DNA from 2 places in the Streptomyces sp. NPDC046349 genome. Region 1 is predicted to be linked to the other one. Evidence: riboswitches for the same ligand, from Rfam matches in the RefSeq annotation. Region 1 holds a riboswitch; the other holds the start of a gene.
The links. Region 1 has a riboswitch for cobalamin ahead of cobN (cobaltochelatase subunit CobN). Riboswitches for the same ligand answer to the same signal wherever they lie in the genome.

Region 2: linked by a shared signal. The riboswitch ahead of ACZ6JS_RS21525 (ABC transporter substrate-binding protein) and the one ahead of cobN (cobaltochelatase subunit CobN) in region 1 are both predicted to bind cobalamin.

The regions. Positions count from the first base shown of each region.
Region 1 covers NZ_JBVJFK010000007.1:47,094-54,606, reverse strand. Annotated here, with positions in the region: gene ACZ6JS_RS17680 (precorrin-2 C(20)-methyltransferase) at 1-22, opposite strand, end outside; gene ACZ6JS_RS17675 (precorrin-8X methylmutase) at 19-666, opposite strand; gene ACZ6JS_RS17670 (cobalamin biosynthesis protein CobG) at 671-1,921, opposite strand; cobalamin riboswitch at 2,336-2,463, shown strand; gene cobN (cobaltochelatase subunit CobN) at 2,504-6,121, shown strand; gene ACZ6JS_RS17660 (hypothetical protein) at 6,255-6,476, opposite strand; gene ACZ6JS_RS17655 (immunity 49 family protein) at 6,568-7,513, opposite strand, start outside.
Region 2 covers NZ_JBVJFK010000009.1:27,022-34,534, forward strand. Annotated here, with positions in the region: gene ACZ6JS_RS21510 (VOC family protein) at 1-114, shown strand, start outside; gene ACZ6JS_RS21515 (ABC transporter ATP-binding protein) at 84-893, opposite strand; gene ACZ6JS_RS21520 (FecCD family ABC transporter permease) at 890-1,918, opposite strand; gene ACZ6JS_RS21525 (ABC transporter substrate-binding protein) at 1,915-2,907, opposite strand; cobalamin riboswitch at 2,950-3,089, opposite strand; gene ACZ6JS_RS21530 (PASTA domain-containing protein) at 3,205-3,849, shown strand; tRNA gene ACZ6JS_RS21535 (tRNA-Trp) at 3,998-4,074, opposite strand; gene ACZ6JS_RS21540 (SMI1/KNR4 family protein) at 4,145-4,672, opposite strand; gene ACZ6JS_RS21545 (hypothetical protein) at 4,704-5,099, opposite strand; gene ACZ6JS_RS21550 (glycoside hydrolase family 18 protein) at 5,230-6,558, shown strand; gene ACZ6JS_RS21555 (serpin family protein) at 6,624-7,513, shown strand, end outside.

The sequences.
Region 1 (7,513 bases):
CCTTGGGCTGGGCGTCGCTCATTCGGCCACGCTCGCAATGGCGTTGAGGGCGGCCGCGGCGATGGCGCTGCCGCCCCGGCGGCCGCGCACGACGAGGTGGTCGAGGCCGGACGGGTGGGCGGCGAGGGCGTCCTTGGACTCGGCGGCGCCGATGAAGCCGACGGGCACGCCGATGACGGCGGCCGGGCGCGGCGCACCCTCCTCGATCATCTCCAGCAGCCGGAACAGCGCGGTCGGCGCGTTGCCGACAGCGACCACCGAGCCCTCCAACAGGCCCCGATCGCGCCACACTTCGAGGGCGGCGGCGCTGCGCGTGGTGCCCATCCTCGCGGCGAGCTCCGGGACCGCCGGGTCGGAGAGCGTGCAGATCACGTCGTTGTCGGCGGGCAGCCGCTTGCGGGTGACACCGCTGGCGACCATCTGGACGTCGCACAGGATGGGTGCGCCCGCCTCCAGCGCGGCGCGGGCGCGCAGCACCACCTCGGGGGTGTACCCCAGGTCCTGCGGGAGGTCGGTCATCCCGCAGGCGTGAATCATGCGCACCGCGACCTGGGCGACCGAGGCGGGCAGCCCGGAGAGATCCGCCTCGGCGCGGATCGTGGCAAAGGACTGGCGGTAGATCGCGGCGCCGTCCTTCTCGTACTCAAACACGGTGTACTCGCTCATTTCTTCACTGCGTCTTCGGACTCTGGGGTGATGAGGTGGTCTCGCGTGCGGCCGTGAGGGCGGCCGCCAGGTCCGGCCGGTGCGGCAGGCTGCGTCCGCCCACGGAGAGCCGGTATCCGTCCTGGGTGGCGAGGGCGTCCACCCACTGCGTTCCCCGCGGGTGGCCGCACCGGCGCTCGCAGCCGGACCAGTGCACGGGCAGCGGCCCCCGCGCCCGTTCCACGAGGGCGCGCGCGTCGGCGCGTACGTCCGCGAGGGACTTCGCGCAACCGGGGCGCCCGGTACAGGCGGTGACGGACCGCCAGGGGCTGTCCGCGGAGACGACGAGTCCCGCGGCCGCCAGGGGGGCCGGGTCCGGGGCGCCCGGGAGGACGACGGTGCGCCACGGGGTGATCCGCATGCCGTCGCCGCTCTCCGCTGCCCGTACCAGGACCCTCCACTGGTCGCTGCTCAGCCGGCCGAACGGGGGCAGGACGCAGAGGGGATCGTGCGGGCCGGGCGGCGGCGGGGCGGTGTACGGCCAGTCCACCTCGGGGGCGCGGGCCGTGTCGATGCCCGCGGCGGCCAGGCGGACGGCGAACTCCCGCTCCTCCAGGGTGTGTCCGGGAGGCAGCTCGGCCACGCGCCAGGCTCGGGTACCGGCCGCGTCCGCGGCGTCGAGGAAGTACTCGGCGGCGAGCAGCGCGGCCCGCGGGGCGTCCCGCGCGGCGACGGCCACGGCGCCGGCGGCCGCCCCGAGGCGTACCAGTGCCCGGTCGCCGGGCCGCCCGAGCACGGTGATGTCGGGTTCCAGGGCGGCCACGTCCCCGCGCCCGTCGTCGACGGCGAACAGGAACCGGCCGGACAGTGCGGTGACGCGGGCGTTCGCGCACAGCAGCCGGTCGAGCTCGCGCACCTGGGGCAGGACGTCCTGCGATGCCGGGGTGGCCACGATGTTGCGTACGCGTTCGTGCCCGGGCGCGGGCAGCAGACCGGCGGCGTCCAGCAGCGCGGCGAGGCCGGCGCCGCAGCCGTCGGAGAGGCCTCGCAACTGCACGTTGCCGCGGGAGGTGAGTTCGAGGTGCCCGTCGCCGAACCGGTCGGCGGCCGACGCGAGGAGCGAGGCCTGGTGGGCGGTCAGCGCCCCGCCGGGGATCCGGACGCGCGCGAGGTGCCCGTCGTCCGCCGGGTGGAGCCTGAGCGCGCCGGGGCAGGCGTCACCACGGTCCCGTATGACGGGTTCGTCCCGCGATACGGCGGAGGGCGGCTGGGGCATGGCGGCGAGCATACCCACGTTTCCCCTCACCGGAACTGTGTCCGCCGCCACCCTCCGTCACGCGCCGCCCGCTCTCAACCCCATCCCCCCGCCCCGCCGCTCGGTCCACCCCCCACCGCCCGGACCCGCCCGCCGGCCACTTCGGCCCCTCCGGCCCCGTCGCCCCCTCAGCCCCCTGTGAAGCCCGCCGGCCCTGCCGGTCCCGATGGCACCTTCCCGCCGCCCCGCCCCCTTCCGGTCCCGCCGGCACCTTCCAGCCCCGCCGGCGTCTCAGGCGCGGGGGTCCGGGGGCAGAGCCCCCGCGACGGCGCCGCACCCGTCCACCGCACCCGCCCACCGCACCCCGCCCCACCGGCGGAGCCACCCCCACTCCCGACCACCACGAACGCCACCTAGGATGACCCTCCGGCGGCCCATACGGTCCGCCGTCGCCGAGGACGGCGACATGGGAGGAAGCCCGGTGCGAATCCGGCGCGGTCCCGCCACTGTGAACCCGGCAGCGCCACTGGGCCGGGTGAGTCAGGAACTCCCGCTGTCCTCACTGCCCGGGGCGCGGAAACCCCGAGGAAGGCCTGCCGCCGCATGATCCTGCTGCTGTCGACGTCCGACACCGATCTGCTCAGCGCTCGCGCAGCGAACACGGCGGACGCCCCCGTCCCGTACCGGTTCGCGAACCCCTCCCGCCTTCCCCTCGACGACCTCCCCGGCCTCCTCGAGGGTGCCGACCTGGTCGTCGTACGCCTCCTCGGCGGCCTGCGGGCCTGGCAGGACGGCCTGGACCTGCTGCTGGCCCCCGGCCAGACCCGCCCGGTCGTGGTCCTCACCGGCGAACAGGCGCCGGACGCCCAGCTGATGGAGGCCTCGACGGTTCCGATCGGCATCGCGGCAGAGGCGCACGCCTACCTCGCGCACGGCGGCCCCGCCAACCTCGAGCAGCTGGCCCGGTTCCTCTCCGACACCGTCCTGCTCACCGGCCACGGCTTCGAGCCGCCCGCCGCCGCCCCCACCTGGGGCCCGCTGGAGCGCACCGCACAGCGGACGGACGGCCCCGAGGTCGCCGTGCTCTACTACCGCGCCCACCAGATGAGCGGCAACACCGGTTTCGTGCACGCGCTCTGCGAGGCCGTCGAGGCCCACGGCGCCCGGCCGGTCCCGCTCTACGTCTCCTCCCTGCGCAGCCCGGAGCCGGAGCTCGTCGCGGCCCTGGGCTCCGCGGACGCGGTCGTCACCACCGTCCTCGCGGCCGGCGGCACCAAGCCCGCCACCGCCTCGGCGGGCGGCGACGACGAGTCCTGGGACGCGGGCGCGCTCGCCGGTCTCGGCGTGCCGATCCTGCAGGCCCTGTGCCTGACGGGCTCCCGAGCCGCCTGGGAGGAGAACGACGAGGGCCTCTCCCCGCTCGACGCGGCGACGCAGGTGGCCGTGCCCGAGTTCGACGGGCGTCTGATCACCGTCCCGTTCTCCTTCAAGGAGTTCGACGAGGACGGCCTGCCCGCGTACGTGGCAGACCCCGAGCGGGCCGCCCGGGTCGCCGGGATCGCCGTGCGCCACGCCCGGCTGCGCCACATCGAGCGCCGCGACAAGAAGATCGCCCTGGTCCTCTCCGCGTACCCGACCAAGCACTCCCGCATCGGCAACGCGGTCGGCCTGGACACCCCGGCCAGCGCGGTGGAGCTGCTGCGCACCCTCATCGCCGAGGGCTACGACTTCGGCCCGGTCACCGAGATCCCCGGTCTGGTCTCGGGCGACGGCGACGAGCTGATCCGTGCCCTGATCGAGGCCGGCGGCCACGACCAGGACTGGCTGACCGAGGAGCAGCTGGCCCGCAACCCGGTCCGCATCCCCGCCGCCGACTACAAGCGCTGGTTCGCCGAGCTCCCCGCCGAGCTGCGGGGCAGCGTGGAGGAGCACTGGGGCGAGGCCCCGGGCAGCATGTTCGTGGACCGCTCGGCGAACCCCGAGGGCGACATCGTCCTGGCCGCCCTGCGCCGCGGGAACCTCCTGATCCTCATCCAGCCGCCGCGCGGCTTCGGCGAGAACCCGATCGCGATCTACCACGACCCCGACCTGCCGCCCTCGCACCATTACCTGGCCGCGTACCGCTGGATCCAGGCGCGCGCGGAGGACGGCGGCTTCGGCGCCGACGCGATGATCCACCTGGGCAAGCACGGCAACCTGGAGTGGCTGCCGGGCAAGAACGCGGGCCTGTCCGCGGCGTGCGCACCCGACGCCGCCCTCGGCGACCTGCCGCTGGTCTACCCGTTCCTGGTCAACGACCCGGGTGAGGGCACCCAGGCCAAGCGCCGTGTGCACGCCACCCTGGTCGACCACCTGGTGCCGCCGATGGCGCGCGCGGAGTCGTACGGCGACATCGCGCGCCTGGAGCAGCACCTGGACGAGTACGCCCAGATCTCCGCGATGGACCCGGCGAAGCTGCCGGCGATCCGCGCCCAGATCTGGACGCTGATCCAGGCGGCGAAGCTCGACCACGACCTGGGTCTGGAGGAGCGGCCGGACGACGACGGCTTCGACGACTTCCTGCTGCACGTCGACGGCTGGCTGTGCGAGGTCAAGGACGCCCAGATCCGCGACGGTCTGCACGTCCTGGGCGGTGCCCCGACGGGCGAGGCCCGGGTCAACCTCGTCCTCGCGATCCTGCGCGCCCGCCAGATCTGGGGCGGTACGACGGCCCTGCCCGGGCTGCGCGAGGCCCTCGGCCTCGACGAGTCGAAGGCCACCCGTACGTCCGCGGACGACATCGAGGAGCAGGCCCGCGCCCTGGTCCAGGCGATGGAGGACGCCGACTGGGCGCCGGACGCCGTCGCCTCGGTCGCGGCGGACCAGCCGGCGGACGTCGCGGAGGTGCTGTCCTTCGCGGCCCGCGAGGTGGTCCCGCGCCTGGCCGGCACGACGGACGAGATCGCGCACGTGGTCGCGGCCCTGGACGGCCGGTTCGTCCCGGCCGGCCCCTCGGGATCGCCGCTGCGCGGCCTGGTCAACGTCCTGCCGACGGGCCGCAACTTCTACTCGGTCGACCCCAAGGCCGTCCCGTCCCGCCTGGCGTGGGAGACGGGCCAGGCCCTGGCGGACTCCCTGCTCACGCGCTACCGCACCGACAACGGCGAGTGGCCGGCCTCGGTCGGCCTGTCCCTGTGGGGCACGAGCGCGATGCGCACGGCGGGCGACGACGTCGCGGAGGCCCTGGCGCTGCTCGGCGTCCGGCCGGTCTGGGACGAGGCCTCGCGCCGCGTGACCGGGCTGGAGGCGATCCCGCTCGTGGAGCTGGGCCGGCCCCGCATCGACGTGACGCTGCGCATCTCGGGCTTCTTCCGCGACGCGTTCCCGCACGTGATCGGGCTGCTGGACGACGCGGTCCGGCTCGCCGCCTCGCTGGAGGAGCCGGAGTCCGAGAACTACGTCCGCGCGCACGCCCTGGCGGACCTGGCCCTGCACGGGGACGAGCGCCGCGCGACGACCCGCATCTTCGGCTCGCGCCCGGGCACGTACGGGGCGGGCATCCTCCAGCTGATCGACTCCCGCGACTGGCGTACGGACGCCGACCTGGCGGAGGTCTACACGGTGTGGGGCGGCTACGCCTACGGCCGAGGCCTCGAAGGACGGCCCGCCCGGGACGAGATGGAGACGGCCTACAAGCGGATCACGGTCGCGGCGAAGAACACGGACACCCGCGAGCACGACATCGCGGACTCGGACGACTACTTCCAGTACCACGGCGGCATGGTGGCCACGGTCCGCGCCCTGCGCGGCACTGCCCCCGAGGCGTACATCGGCGACTCCACCCGCCCGGAGACGGTCAAGACCCGCACCCTGGTCGAGGAGACCTCACGCGTCTTCCGCGCCCGCGTCGTGAACCCGAAGTGGATCGAGGCGATGCGCCGCCACGGCTACAAGGGCGCCTTCGAGCTCGCGGCCACGGTCGACTACCTCTTCGGATACGACGCCACGACGGGCGTGGTCGCGGACTGGATGTACGACAAGCTCACCGAGACGTACGTCCTGGACCCCGTCAACCGCGCCTTCCTGGAGGAGGCCAACCCGTGGGCCCTGCACGGCATCGCGGAGCGCCTGCTGGAGGCGGAGTCCCGCGGCATGTGGGAGAAGCCGGACCCGCAGGTCCTGGAGTCCCTGCGCCAGGTGTACCTGGACACCGAGGGCAACCTGGAGGGTGAGGCGGAGTAGCCCGCCGGCTGTCCCCGTCGACGGCGAAGGCCGTCCTTCCTCCGCTTCAGCGGGTGGGGAGGACGGCCTTCTCACGTGCGGCCTTCTCCGGTCGGATCCGCGTACCCCGAGTACCCGCACCGCCGGAGGGCGACTACACCTTGACGGTCTGGTTCAGCGCGACGAGCGCCTGCGCCCACCGTACGTACTTCAGCTGCCCGAAGTCGGCGACGGTCCTGACGCCGAACGCCTCGTGCAGCAGCTCGCCGTCCTTCTCGCTGACGCCCTTCAGCGCGGCCACGGGAGCGGCCAGCACGTCGGCCAGCGGCTTGTCGGCCCACGCCTTGTCGAGCACCTTGTCCAGATCGATCGCCATGAGTGTCCCTCCGGGAACATCGACACCACATACGCGGGCAAACCTAACCCAATCGGACAATCAGCTCGGGCTGCGGCACGCCGCCGGTGCGTCAGGAGATGTCCTCGACCCTCTTGCCGTCGACGAGGTACCTGGGCAGGTACGGCAGCCGCTCCAGGTCGAGCGGAAAGCCCTGATCGTGGGCGAGGCAGGCCATGGCGAGCGGTCCGAGCGCCACTCGGGCGCGCGGCGCCCCGGACTCCCCCCAGTAGCCGCCGTGTTCGGCGAGGGCCTCGGTGAGCGCCTCGCCGAAGGCCTGGTGGTCCCGGGTGAAGAGGCGGTGGAAGAGCGCGACGGGCTGGTAATCGACGCGGTTGACGAACTCGTCCGGAGAGTGGGTCAGCGCCTCGGGCAGGGACGCCTGCATGGTGGCGAGCAGCTTCTCGACGACCGCGTCGCCAGGGCCGCCGGAGAGGTAGGTCTGCAGGGTGTCGATCCAGTGCAGGACGTAGGCGTCGACGGTGTCGTCCTGCCGCAGCGTCTCCAGCGGGACCCTGCACAGCCGGGCCACCCGGTCGTGCGCGCGGCAGGCGAGCGCGAGGTGGAGGGCGTCGAGCCAGGCGCGGGCGTCGGCGGGCGGGGCCGCCGGCGTGGCGGGCAGCCGCAGGGTGTTCGCCTCGCCCAGGTACCACTGCTCCGGCCCGGAGCCGGTGAACAGCGCCGTGCCGAGCCGCACGGCCGTCTCCCACGCGTCCCACGTGTCGAGTTCGGACACTACGGGATCGGTGATGCAGCGCACATGGGCCAGCGCCAGGGCCGACGCGAAGGCGTCACCCAGCCCCGACGGGTCCTCCGCGAGCCGTGCCACGGACTCGATGGTCGTACGGGTCAGGTGGGCCGGATCCGGCGCGGGCCGGTCAGCGGCGATCCGGCCGGCACGGTCGAGCCGTACCAGGCCCTTCATCAGAGCGACCAGCTCCTGCGGCGGCTCGAGCGACAGCGTGCGCGTGTCCTCGTCGACGACCGTGAGCGAGGTCAGACCGCCCCGGTGCCACCAG
Region 2 (7,513 bases), on a different contig from region 1:
ATCAACCACAACGACGGGGGCCGCGGCGTGTACTTCACGGACCCGACCGGGCACGGGATGGAGATCATCACGCGCCCGTACGGCTACCAGGAGCCCGCCGCCACGGGCAGGTAGACGACGTTGGGCGAGCCCGTGTCGGGGTGCACCCCGACACGGGCCCGCACGCCGTACACCTCGGCCAGCAGGTCCTCCGTGAGCACCTGGGCCGGCGTCCCCGAGGCCGCGACCCGGCCGCCCGCCAGGACGTACAGGCGGTCGCAGAAGGCGGCCGCGAGGTTCAGGTCGTGCAGAACGAGCAGACCGGTGGCGGGCAGGGCCCGGACCAGGCCGAGGACCTCCAGCTGGTAGCGGATGTCCAGGTGATTGGTAGGCTCGTCGAGGGCGAGCAGTCCCGGGTCCTGGACGAGGGCGCGGGCCACCAGGACGCGCTGCCGTTCGCCCCCGGACAGCTCGTCGAAACGGCGGGCGGCGAAGCCGGCCGCTCCCACGGTCTCCAGGGCGTCGGCGACGCGCCGTACGTCGTCCGGGCCGTCCTGTTCCCAGAAGCGCTTGTGCGGGCTGCGGCCCATGGCGACGACCTCGCGGACGGTCAGGCCGAGGGTGCCGCTCGCGTCCTGCGGCACCACCGCCACGCGGCGCGCCCGTTCCTTGACGGTGAGCGCGCCCGCGTCCGCGCCGTCGAGCAGCACTCTGCCGCCGGTCGCCCGCAGGGCTCCGTGGACGCAGCGCAGCAGGGTGGTCTTGCCGCTGCCGTTGGGGCCGACGACCCCCACCGTCTCGCCGGCCCGCGCGGTGAGGTCGATCCCGTGGAGCAGGGTGTGCCCGTCCGTTTCGTAGCGGACGGCCTCGAGGGCCAGTTGCACCGGCCGGGCCGGTCCGGTCGGGTCCGTCATCCGGTCACCCCTTCGGTACGGCTGGAGCGGCGCAGCATCCAGAGGAAGAACGGCCCGCCCACGAGCGCGGTGACGACACCCACCGGTATCTCCTCGGGGGCTGCGGCCGTACGGGCGATCAGGTCGGCCAGGATCAGGAACACCGCCCCGCCCAGCGCGGCGACGGGCAGCAGTGCCCGGTGTCCGGCGCCCACGACCATCCGGGCGGCGTGCGGGACCATCAGCCCGACGAAGCCGATGGCGCCGCTGCACGCGACGAGCACGCCGATGACGAGGGAGGTCAGGACGAACACGGCGGCGCGGAAGCGTCCGGTGTCCAGGCCCAGGGTGTGCGCGCCCTCCTCCCCGGTGAGGAGCAGGTCGAGCGGCCGGGCGAGGGCGAGGAGGAGCGCGCCGCCGACGAGGAGCGCGGTGGTGGGCAGGGCCAGTTCGTCCCAGCGCGCCCCGCCGAGCCCGCCGAGGGTCCAGAACAGCACGGAGCGGATCTGGTCGGGGTGCGCGGCGAGGACGAGGACGAGGCTGGTGAGAGCGGACAGGATGTACTGGACGGCCACGCCGGCCAGGATCAGCCGGCCGGTGGTCATGGTGCCGCCGCGCCGGGCCATCGCGTAGACGGCGACGAGCGCGGCCATGGAGCCCGCGAAGGCGGCCAGCGGCACACCCATGCCGAAACCGGCCGCGGTCGTGCCGAAGACGATCACGAGGACGGCTCCGGCGGAGGCCCCGGAGGAGGCGCCGAGGAGGAACGGGTCGGCGAGCTGGTTGCGTACGAGGGCCTGGAGCACGGTGCCCGCCACGGCGAGCCCCGCTCCGACGACGGCGCCGAGGAGGATCCGCGGCATCCGCACGTCCCACACGATGGAGGCGAAGGCCCCGGTGGGCCGGTTCCCCGACAGGCCGCCGATGACGATGTCGAGCACGCGGCCGGGGGCGATCCGTACGGGCCCCAGCGCCAGGCCCGCGATCGCCGAGACGGCGAGCGCGGCGGCGAGGACGGCGAGGACCGCGCCGGTGCGGAGCCTCACGCGGGGTTCGGGTGGAGCTGGCTCCCCAGCGATTCCACCGCGTCCGCCACGCGGACGCCGAGGACGGCCGAGGAGAGCGGCAGCACGACGAACCGCCGGTTCTTCACGGCGGGCACGTCCGCCAGTGCCGGGTCGTTCAGCAGGCGCTGCTTCTTGGCCTCGACGGTGGTACCGCCGTAGTCGTAGATGAGGACGACCTCGGGCTTGCGCTCGATGACCTTCTCCCAGGCGACGTCGCCGAAGGTGTCCTTGAGGTCGGCAAAGACGTTGGAGCCGCCTGCGAGGGAGATGATCTCGTTGCCCACGCCGTTGCCTCCGGAGGTGGAGGCGGTGCCCTCGCCGGAGTCGTAGGCGAAGACGGTCGGCCGGGGGAGGTCCTTGACGCGGGCGGTCACGGCGTCGATGCGGCGCTGCTCGTCCTCGATGAGCTTCGCACCGCGGTCGGGTACTCCGAAGGTCCGCGCGACCTCGGTGATCTCGGTTTTGAGCTGGTCGAGGCCGACGGGCCCCTCGGTGCAGTACTCCACGTTGAGGCGGGAGTCGATGCCGGACTCGGCGAGTCCCTCGCGGTCGCGGCCCTGCGTCCTGTCGAAGGCGCTGGCGTAACCGCCGTAGACGAAGTCCGGATCGGCGCCGAGCAGGATCTCCTTGGAGGGGTACTCCTCGGCCAGCACCTTGATCTTGTCGTAGGCGGGCTTGTAGGCGGGCAGTACGGCGTCGTCGAGGTAGGCGGTGCCGGCGATCCGGTCGCCCAGGCCGAGGGCGAGCATGAGCTCGGTGGCGTGCTGGTTCATGGTGACCGCCCGCCGGGGCGGGGCCTGATAGGTGTTGCTCACACCGCAGTTGGTGAGGGTGTACGGGAAGCCCGGCGCGGCGGCGTCCTCCGCAGCACGGTCCTGCCCGCCGCCGGGTGAGCCGGCGCAGGCGGTCAGGGATATCAGAAGCGTGACAGGGGTGAGCGCGCGCAGGGCGGCGCGGGAACGCGACATGGCGTGGCCTCTCCGGGGGATCCGCGTCCCCTGGTCGTCGTGAAGGAGCAGAGGCGGTGCGTCAGTGTCTGACTCCCGGTGTCCCGCGCGGGGAGGACCGGTCACAGTGGCGGGACCGCACCGGAATCGCACCGGTTTCCTGTCCTGCACCGCCTGGTCGTGCGCCCCCAGTCTGCCAGAACGCGCACGTGGACCGGGGTGCCGGGCCCTGAGAGTCCCGCGGTCACGCGGGCTCGCGCTGTGTCACGGGTACGTCAACAGACCTCACGCCGCCCACACACCGGACACGATGGCGTGATGCGCACACACCGCACCGCCGCTCTCGCCGCCACTGCCGCCGCACTTCTCGCCCTCACCGCATGCAATCCGCAGACCACCGACACCGGCAAGCCCCCCGCTGCGCCCAGCGCGCCCGCCGCGAACTCCGCCCCCGCTCCGGCCTCCAGTGCCCCGACCTCCGCGAAGACCGCCACCCTCCCGGACATGGTCGGCAAGGGACTCCAGAGCGCCCAGGACGAAGCGCAGGCCGCGGGGTTCGCCCTCCTCAAGTCCCACGACGCGCTGGGCCGCGACCGGCTCCAGGCTCTCGACCGGAACTGGAAGGTCTGTTCCCAGACTCCGGCTGCCGGCGCGGACGTCGACACGGGTACGACCGTGGACTTCGGGGCCGTGAAGCTGGAGGAGTCCTGCCCGGCCGCCGACGCACCGCCCCCGAAGCCTGCGGGCAGCACGATGCCGGACTTCGCCGGGCAGGGCATGAAGGCCGTCCGCGGGGCGCTGCCGTCCCACGCGAGCATCACCGTGAAGGACGCCGTCCAGAGCCGCATGGTGCTGCAGGAGTCGAACTGGAAGGTGTGCTCCCAGGATCCGAAGCCGGGGACGGCTCTGACGGGGCAGCCGGTGTCGTTCCAGGTCGTCAAGACGGAAGAGTCCTGCCCGTAGGCCTTTCCCGCGGTTCCGACCCTGGCGGGGTGCCGACCTCGCGAGACGACGGCCGCCCGGCCGGCCTTTAACGCGGCCGAGCCCCGTCGAACCATCGACGGGGCTCATACTTCGGCGAGGACGAGAGCCGCTCGGCTCCCTTCCCTCATGGCAGGGGCGGCAGGATTCGAACCTGCGGCCTACGGTTTTGGAGACCGTTGCTCTGACCAGCTGAGCTACACCCCTTCGGCGAGACCAACCATGGCACGGCCGGGCCCTGCGATCCAGTGAATTCCCGTCGCGTCGCCGGACGGGATCAGCGACAGAGCTCCATGATCATGTCGTCGAAGCCGGGGAACTCCTCGGCCGCCAGCTCGACCACGGCACCGGCCGTACGCCGCGCGCCCGGGGCGAACCGGTCGGCGACGGCCGTCAGGGCCTCGTCCGGGCGCGAGGTCCGGTCGGCCCCGTAGGGCGCGGCAGCCTCGTACGGGCCGCACCCGTCGGCCAGCAGCCACAGGAAGTCGTCCAGGTCGCGCGCGACGACGCCCGTCTCCCCCTCGGACCCGAGGAAGACCACAGGCTGTTCGGCGAGCGGCCGGCCCGGGCGGACCATCCAGAACGCCGCGTATCCGCCGGATCCGTCCTGGCCGAAGACACGGAAGGCGCCGCCGTCCACGTCGTTGTTCCCCGTCCACGCCCTGAACCAGTCGTCGGTGTCCTCGGCGGACAGGAAGGCTTCGAAGGGGTCGAAGTCGACCCCGTCTCCGTCCGCGTGGCCGAAGGGGACCGCCAGCGCGGCGGCGAGTGCGGCGGGGAACCGTCGATCGTCGTTGAGCGTCACCCGCACACACTAACGGGGCGACGCCCGCAGGTCAGGCCAGGGCCGGAAGGAAGCCGCCGCGGGAGGTGCCGGAGCGCAGGAGGTGCGGCCAGTCCAGCGTCTCGGGCAGCGCCTCGAGGGACAGGACGACCACTCCGCCCGCCCGTTCGGCGTCCGCGCACCAGTCGGCCATGTCGCCGGCCCGGGGGCTTCCGCCGGATCCGTCGAGCACCGGCGCGGCCATGGCGGGAACGACCAGCCCGGCATCGCCGGGGCCGTCCACGACGCACAGCGTGAGCCTGGGGACGATGCTCCACCCCTCGCACGGGGGCACCGCCCCGTCCTGCGCGGCAAGCACCGGCAGGGCGTCGTGCACGGGGGCGTCCGCCACCAGCAGTGCGGGGGTGGTCCCCCGGACGAACAGGGTCTTCTCAGGATCGAACAGCATGGGGCACCCTCGCGGATCGGCGCGGCCGAGTTCCGGCCGCCCCCTTGACCGCTCTGGTCCAGACCAATAGTTTCCGGCATGCACCGCCTCACGCGCTCACGCCCATCCCTCGCATCCGCAAAGGAAGCCCATGCGCCGCAGCATGCTCGGCAGACTGGCCGTAGCCGCATGTTCCCTCTCCCTGCTGACCGCCTTCGCCCCCGCCGCCGGTGCGGACGCCGCCGCCGCGGGCGGATCAGGTCGCGCGTACAAGAAGGTCGGCTACTTCACGCAATGGGGCGTCTACGGCCGGGACTTCCAGGTCCAGGACCTCGATGCGAACGGCTCCGCCGGCAAGCTCACCCACATCAACTACGCCTTCGGCAACGTCAATGCGGAGGGCAAGTGCTTCACCGGCAACGTCCCCGGCGAGGCCGACGCCTGGGCCGACTACGCCCGCCCGCTCGACGCCGCGAACTCCGTCGACGGGGTCGCCGACACGTGGGACCAGCCGCTCGCCGGCAACTTCAACCAGCTGCGCGAACTCAAGGCCAAGCACCCCGGTCTCAAGGTGCTCATCTCACTGGGCGGCTGGAGCTGGTCCACCCACTTCTCCGACGCCGCACTCACCCCGGCCTCCCGCAAGGCCTTCGTCGAGTCCTGCATCGACCTGTACATCAAGGGCAACCTCCCCCAGGACGGCACCCGCGGCGGCGCCGGAGCCGCCGCCGGCGTGTTCGACGGGATCGACCTCGACTGGGAGTGGCCCGGCTCCGCGGGCGACACCGACACGAAGTACCGTCCCGAGGACAAGCGCAACTTCACCGAGCTCGTCAAGGAGTTCCGCACCCAGCTCGACGCGTACGCACGGAGCCGGAAGAAGGCCGGGTACGAGCTGACCGCCTTCGTGCCGACCGCCCCGGCCAAGATCGACGCGGGCTTCGACGTCCGCCGCATCATGCGCGACCTGGACTTCGTCAACCTCCAGGGCTACGACTTCCACGTCTCCGGCGAACCGAGGACCGCGCAGCAGTCCGCCCTGTACGCGCGCGGCGACTTCAGCGTCCACGGCACCGTGGAGGCCTGGAAGCGGCGCGGCGCGCCCGCGCGCAAGCTCGTGATGGGCATGCCGTTCTACGGGCAGGGCTGGACCGGCGTCGGCGGGGGCGGGGACGGCCTGGGGCAGCCCGCCACCGGGCCGGCCCCGGCCACCTGGGCCGCCGGGTACGAGGACTACAAGGTGCTGAAGAAGCTGGCCGATTCGGGTGCGTACCAGGTCCACCGGGACCGGCGCGGCGGGCACGCCTGGCTCTTCGACGGCACCACCCTGTGGACGTACGACGATCCCCGGGTGTTGCGCGCCAAGACCGGCTACATCCGCGAACACGGCCTGGGCGGCGCGATGTTCTGGTCGCTCGACGCGGACACCGCCGCCGGCGAGCTGATGACGGCCGTCGACCGGGGCCTGCGCGGCCGCTGACCGGCGCCGCCGGGCCGTGGACTTGCGTCCGGCCCGGCGGCGTCCCTCCACGTACGCTCCCCCGCATGACACAGACGCATGCGACGGTACGGGCGGTCAACCACCTCACCACGCGCTGGGCCGCGCAGGCCGTGGACGGCACCCGGGGCACGGTCTTCACCGCGGCCGGGGTCTGGCCGCTGCTCGCCCTGCTCGCGGACGGCGCCGACGGGCCCGCCCGCGACGAACTGGCCCAGGCCCTGGGCATACCCGCCGAGGACGCGGCCGCGGCCGCGGGAGAGCTGCTGGCCGAGCTGGCCGGCGTACGGGGGCTCAGCACCGCGACCGGCCTGTGGACCGCGGCCGGCCTGCCGCTGGAGGATGGGTGGTCGGCGAAGCTTCCGCCCGGTACCCGCGGCACGCTGACCGGTGACCTGGAAGCGGACACGAAGGCCCTGGACGGGTGGGCGTCGGACCGGACGGGCGGCCTGATCGAACGCATGCCGGTCACCCTGCAGGACGACACCCGTCTCGTGCTCGCCTCCGCGCTCGCCCTGACGCTGAAGTGGGCGGAGCCGTTCCGGGAGTTTCCGGGCCGGCCGTCCGACGGCCCCTGGGCCGGGCGCGTCCTGCGGCAGCTGTCGCGTACCACGTCCTCGCTGGATCCGGTCCGGGTTGCCGAGGGCCCTGCGGGTCCGGTCACGGCCCTGGAGGTCACCGGCGACGACGACATGGACGTGGACGTGCACCTGGTGCTCGGCGGCCCTGCGGCGCCGGCCGCCGAGGTGCTGGCCGCCGGCATCGCGGCCATCTCCGGAACCCTCCCGTCCGTGGCGGGCGGCGCCCTCCCGGACGGAAGCCCGGGACCCGGGCTGGCGATCGCGACGGTGGAGGCGTTCAGTCCGCAGCCCCAGCTGTCCGTGTCCACGGTGGCCTTCTCGCTGTCCGCGGAGCACGACCTGCTGGAGGACGCGGC